Regions from separate parts of the Arthrobacter gandavensis genome, predicted to be linked through region 1. Evidence: predicted binding sites of a transcription regulator. Region 1 holds the regulator's gene; the other holds the start of a gene.

Region 1 (3,204 bases):
AAAGAACGTTTCATTCTGGCTAGTAATTGCCGGAACCGATGCTGGCGGGCCATGAGGCCTGACGGAAGCGGGGACCGGCATGGCTCCTAATTTAAGTTTGTGAGGACTCTGTGGGTTCAGTAATCAAGAAGCGCCGCAAGCGTATGGCCAAGAAGAAGCACCGTAAGCTGCTTCGTAAGACCCGCCACCAGCGCCGCAATAAGAAGTAAATTCTTCTTAGCTGCCGCGAAGCCCGCCGTCCGAACAGGACCTGGCGGGCTTCCGCTTTTAAGCCACTGCTGCTCCAGTGCTCCGGCGGGCTGCTGTTAGCGGGAACGTACCCAGGAGAATCCGCGCCACAGCCCGTAAGCCGCACCTGCGAGTGAAGCCGTCTTCAGGCCCAGCGTTGCCGCCCGGCGTCCGGAGCGGAAATCATAAACCGGCCAGTTGTGGTCACGGGCATGGCGGCGCAGCCGCGCGTCCGGGTTGATCGCCACGGGATGCCCCACCATGCTGAGCAGCGGCACGTCGTTGTAGGAGTCGCTGTACGCCCAGCAGCGCTCCAGGTCCAGGCCCTCCTGTTCGGCCAGTTCCTTCACACCGGCTGCCTTCGCCGGTCCGTGCAGGAATTCACCCACCAGGCGCCCGGTGTAGAGCCCGTCCGTGACTTCGCTGACGGTTCCCAGTGCACCGGTGAGGGAGAGCCTGCTCGCAATCACAGAGGCGACTTCAACCGGGGTACCGGTAACCAGCCAGACCGGGCGGCCCGCTTTGAGGTGCTGTTCGGTCAGTGCACGGGTTCCCGGCCAGATCTTGGAGACGATCATCTCGTCATAAACTTCTTCGCCCAGGATGCGGACGTCCTCGGCGGCCAGTCCGGTGGCGAACGCCAAGGCGGCGTCCCGGACGCTGTGCACGTCCTTCAGGTTCTCGCCTTGGAGCATAAAACGCAGCTGCTTGACGGCGAACCCCGCCGCTTCGCGGAGCGTAAAGACCTTCTTTTGGTACATTTTCCGGCCCACGTGGAACAGGCTGGCACCGCGCATCAGGGTGTTGTCGACGTCGAAGAATGCTGCTTCTCCCGGGTTGCCTGCCGCGGCCGGAGAATCGGCGGCACGGACGAGCGTGGGACGGGGCATGCAAGAAGTCTACTGAAAAACCTCACCGGAACGCGGAAGCGCGGCTTGGGAGGCTAAGTTGGAAGTCATGAAAGATGCCTCTTCCGGAGCCCATGTACCTGAGCTCCTTCTGCTGACCCGCCCAGGCTGCCATCTTTGCCAGGCCGCCCGTGAGGTTCTGGACCGGGTCTCGGCCGATCTCGGAGTCCCCTGGCAGGAACGCTCGATCGAGGAGGACCCCGAGCTTCAGGAACGTTTCGCCGAAGAGATTCCAGTGCTGATGATCGACGGCGTGCAGCGCGATTTCTGGCAAATCGATGAAGCGCGCCTGCGCCGCCTGCTGGCAGCGTAACCGGGCGCTACACACACTTGGACGCCGGGAGAACCGGTCATAAAGTGGAGAATCTCTCGGGGCCGCCCCGCCTGCAGGAGCCGCACCGCAGCCCATAGCTAACGAAAGTTGCCGAAGTGAGTATGCCGGATGATCCAGACGCCGCGGGTCCTGCCGTGTCTGCGCACGGGCGGCACATTCCGCCGGCCTCCCTTGCACGGCTGACGGTTTACCTCAGGGTCCTGGGGACCATGCTGACTGAGGGCGTTGAGCGGGTGTCGTCCGAGGAGCTCGCGGAAGCGGCGGGGGTGAATTCTCCCAAGCTGCGCAAGGACCTTTCCTATCTGGGTTCCTACGGAACGCGCGGGGTTGGCTATGACGTGCCTTATCTCAGCGGCCAGATTTCGGCAGCCCTGGGCCTGACCCTGGACTGGCGGGTGGCGATAGTTGGTGCCGGGCACCTGGGACGTGCCCTGGCCGGGTACCCGGGTTTTGGGTCCAGGGGCTTTGAGGTGGTGGCGCTTTTTGACGCCGATCCGCTGACCGTGGGGCAGGAAGTAGGCTGGCTGCGCATTTCTGACGTGCAGTCGCTGGAAGCCGTGCTGGAGAAGACCCGGGCCAACATGGCTGTCCTCGCGGTTCCCGCTGATGCGGCGCAGGAGATGTGCACACGCCTGGTGGACGCCGGAATTACGAGCATCCTCAGCTTTGCGCCGGTGGTCCTGCAGGCGCCTCCGGAGGTCCAGATCCGAAAGGTGGACATGGCCACTGAACTGCAGATCCTTGCTTACCACGCGCAGCGCGCCCAGGTTTCCGCACTCGCAACCGATGCCCAGGCGCGCCTGATGCGCTGAGAGCCTAGGCGGTCCTTCCGCCATGGGTTGCGAAATACCGGCTGCTGGCCGGCATGAACGCAAGACCGGTTCCCAGCCCAGCCAGCAGGGCCCCGGCCACATGGACAAAGGAACCATCCCGGAACCCAAAGAACAGGGCTGCGGCCACCACCACGCAGGCACCGGTCCGTGCCCAGCTCCTGCCGTCCCGTACCAGGGAAGCCAGCAGCAGGAAGATTCCGAACGCGACCGCGGCAACGGCAACATCCGCAACCCTGGCAAGCGAAAGGATCGTCTCAACCGGAACGCGCAGCTCCGCCAGCTGGGCAGCTGCCTGGGGGGCCGGCCGATCCGGATCCAACGCCGCACGCAGGCCGGCAATCAGGCCCAGCACACCCCCTGCAGTGATGAACAGGACTGCGGCCTTCACGGGAAAAGGAGCCGGACGCCTGGTCTTGCGGTCGGAGATCCGCGGCGGCCGCGGTGCTGCTGCAGGAGCCGACGGCATGTGGCTCGGGCGGGACGGCGTTTTGGCTGCGGGGCGCGGCAGTACCGGCGGTTTGGCAGGTTGCCCTGCGGGGACGGCTGCCGGGCTGGACACCGTCCGGGCGGTACTGTCTGCGGGCAGGTTCACCGATCCGTTGAGGACAGACTCGCTCCGGCGCGGGCGGTGGGCAGCGGGCGAGGAAAGAGCCAGTTGGATGACTGCGTCCGGGAACCGGGCCCAGCCGAACAAGCGGCCCATGCCGGCGTGGCCGGCAGCGGGTTTGGGCGGATGCGGGGCAGCATCGCCGGTTTGCAGATCCCGGCCCGGGGACGAATCATCCTTTTCGGCGGGCCGGTGAAGACCGGGATGCAGGATGCGGTTGGCGAGGGAGTTGGTGCCTGCTCGGGATGAGCGGGGCGCTGCGGGAGGAGTCGTCATAATCGTCGCCGCCTTCAC
Region 2 (3,204 bases), on a different contig from region 1:
CACCAAAGCCACCGTGAAGGCCGTGCTGCCGGAATCCGTGGCGCAGCTTGGGGCGCAGGCCGTGCTGGCGAACGCCTACCACCTGTACCTGCAGCCGGGCGCGGACATCCTTGACGAGGCCGGCGGGCTGGGAAAGTTCATGAACTGGCCCGGCCCCACCTTCACCGACTCCGGCGGGTTCCAGGTCATGAGCCTGGGTGCCGGTTTCAAGAAGGTCATCAACATGAATGCCGACGGCACCACGCATGCCACCGGAGCGGACGACGACGTCGCTCCCGGCAAGGAACGCCTGGCCCACATTGACGACGACGGCGTCTGGTTCAAGTCCCACCTGAACGGGGACAAGCACCGCTTCACCCCGGAAATCTCCATGCAGGTGCAGCACCAGCTGGGCGCGGACATCATGTTCGCCTTCGATGAGCTCACCACCCTGCTGAACTCCCGCGCCTACCAGGAGCGTTCGCTTGAACGCACCCGGCTCTGGGCGGAACGGTGCCTGGTGGAACACCGCCGGCTCACCGAGGAACGGTCGCACCGCCCCTACCAGGCGCTCTTCGGCGTCCTGCAGGGCGCCCAGTATGAGGACCTGCGCCGCAAGGCGTCCCGTGATCTGGGTGCCATGGGGTTCGACGGCTTCGGGATCGGCGGCGCACTGGAGAAGGAAAACCTGGGCACGATTGTGCGCTGGTGCACCGAGGAACTTCCCGAGGACAAGCCGCGGCACCTGCTGGGCATTTCCGAGCCGGATGACATCTTCACCGCGATTGAAAACGGAGCGGACACCTTCGACTGCGTCTCCCCCACCCGGGTGGCACGCAACTCGGCGTTCTACACCCCGTACGGCCGCAAGAACCTCTCCAACGCCAAGTTCAAGCGCGACTTCGGCCCGCTGGTGGACGGCTGCGACTGCTACGCCTGCGCCAATTACTCGCGTGCCTACATCCAGCACCTGTTCAAGGCCAATGAGATGGTCAGCCACACGCTGATCTCAATCCACAATGAGCGTTTCACCGTGAAACTGGTCGACGACGCCCGTCTGGCCCTCGAGGACGGCACCTTCTTCGAGTTCAAGGACGAGGTCCTGGGGAAGTACTACAGCTAGGCCTGGGCGTTCTCCCGCGCCCTGTAGGTCGGCTCGCGCTTCTTGATTGCCTTGATCACCGCTGAGGTCACCGGGACAAACAGGAACTCAATGGCGGTCTTGTAGACAAAGCCAAAGATCACGTAGTTCACGAACTGCCCCGCATCGGCAATCCCGATGACCGGCGCGGCAACGGCACAGAAGATCAGGGTGTCCGCGAACTCGCCGACTCCGGTGGAGGCCATCAGCCTGCCCACCAGCGCACGTTCGTTGAAACGTGCCTTCATCCGGGTGAGCACCATGGCGTTGAGCAGCTGCCCGGCCAGGAAGCCCAGCAGCGACGCCGCGACGATCTGCCAGACCGGGCCCAGCGCCGCCTCCAGGGCGGCCTGCTTCTCCAGCCCGTAGGCGTCGTCGAACCCCGGCAGCGCAATGATCACCGCGAAGGACAGCACGGCGAACGCAGCCATCGCGAAGCCCATGTAGATGGCACGCCGGGCGGCCTTGAAGCCGTAAACCTCGCTGATGACGTCGCCAAGGATGTACGCCAGCGGGAAGAGGAAGAACCCGCCGTCGGTGATGATGCTGAAGTCGCCGAAGACCGGACCCAGCACCACGCCCTTGGACGCGCCGATGTTGGAAATGATGATCACCACGCACATGAGGGTGAGGATCAGGTCGTAATGCGAACTGCCCCGGGAGGCGTAGCTGGGGGTCTGGCGTGCCTGGCGGGCAGCGGCCGGGGTTGGTGAAGACATGGATTTCCCGTTTCGGTTTAGTGGTTCGCCTGGGCTCCCGCCCGGCTGTATTAGCACTTGCCCGCTGTCCCGGGCGGCCCTCCTGAGGACCAGCGTCAATTCTGCCACGTTTTTGGTGCCGTCACATTTTTGAACGTGTTCAAAAATGTGCTCTAATGTCCCGGTAGGCAACTTGGAACAGGGGATCGATGGCCGCGGGGTCGAAGAGTGAGGCCACCCGGCAGCGGCTGGCTGAGGCAGCAACAAGACAGTTCCGCACCCTCGGTTTTGAGCGGACCACCATGCGCGGGATCGCCGCAGAAGCCGGCGTCTCCGTGGGCAACGCCTACTACTACTTCTCCTCCAAGGACGCGATCGTCGCCGAGCTCTACCGGTCGCTGCAGAACCAGCACCGCTCCGCGGCCCTGCCCCAGCTGCGCGAGGGCCACAACCTCGGCGAGCACCTGCGGGTCATCCTGCAGGCGAACCTTGACGTGCTGGCTCCGTACCACTCGCTGGGACACCAGTTCCTGAAGACGGCAGCCCTGCCGGTGCCCCCTGGCACCCGGAAGTCCTCCACGCCGGCCGACGCCGAGCAGGTGGGCCGCGGCAAGTCGATCGCCGTCTACCGCCAGGCGGTGCAGGCTGCCCGGCCGCAGCCGCCGCTGGCCGTGCGCGATGACCTGCCCGAACTGCTGTGGCTGGTCCAGATGGGCGTGACGCTGTTCTGGGTCTACGATTCCTCGCCCGGTCAGGCCCGCTCCCGGCGCCTGGTCACAAATACCGCTCCCCTCGTGGCCAAGCTGGTGATCCTCTCCCGCCTACCCGTAGTGCGCAATATCGTGGAAGATGTGGTGAAGCTGCTGCGAGGAGCGCGATCGCATGACTGAAAAAGCGGATGACGACGGCGTCTCCCCGGCGGATGCCGAACGTTCCCCTTCCGCCGGGGGCGCGCCTTTCCTGCTCGCGCCCCGCGTAACATTCGGCCCCACCGCGTTTGTCACCGGATATGCCATCGCCTGCCTGCTGGTTGCCCTGATAGCCACGGTGGCGATTGGCTGGGGGACCTCGCGGGATTTCTGGGGTTATCTCTGGATCATCGTGATTGCCGCGTTCTACGCCGCCGGCATCGGCCTGGTGACCGCCGCTCCGGTGGGCCTGGCCCTGGGGCTGCTGCTGCGGGACGTCCCCAACCAGTGGCTTCATGTACTGGCCTTTTTCCTGGTGCCCACGATCCTTGCCTGGGCAGTCATCGGGTTCATTGCCGGATCCATTGGCGTGCCCCTGCTGATGGCGCTGGCGATCGGGGTCTCCGCTGCCACCGGACGGCTTGCCGTCTGGCGCCTTATGGACGTGCGCTACTAGTACGGCGGCCTGCAGCGAAAC

Evidence for each region. The regulator Rex, encoded in region 1, represses fermentation and respiration genes when NADH is low (regulators of the CRP and FNR family bind a similar motif). The targets are predictions, from matches to a motif close to CTTGTGAANNNNTTCACAAG.
Region 2: a site for Rex is predicted at 1,966-1,985, ahead of ABFX29_RS12790 (queuosine precursor transporter). Genes of this name have one in related genera too.

Annotation. Positions count from the first base shown of each region.
Region 1 covers NZ_BAAALV010000002.1:834,131-837,334, forward strand. Annotated here, with positions in the region: gene ABFX29_RS07140 (30S ribosomal protein bS22) at 111-209, shown strand; gene ABFX29_RS07145 (HAD family hydrolase) at 306-1,118, opposite strand; gene ABFX29_RS07150 (glutaredoxin family protein) at 1,186-1,449, shown strand; gene ABFX29_RS07155 (redox-sensing transcriptional repressor Rex) at 1,572-2,282, shown strand; gene ABFX29_RS07160 (hypothetical protein) at 2,287-3,186, opposite strand.
Region 2 covers NZ_BAAALV010000005.1:111,106-114,309, reverse strand. Annotated here, with positions in the region: gene tgt (tRNA guanosine(34) transglycosylase Tgt) at 1-1,102, shown strand, start outside; gene ABFX29_RS12790 (queuosine precursor transporter) at 1,099-1,839, opposite strand; gene ABFX29_RS12785 (TetR/AcrR family transcriptional regulator) at 2,028-2,708, shown strand; gene ABFX29_RS12780 (hypothetical protein) at 2,701-3,183, shown strand.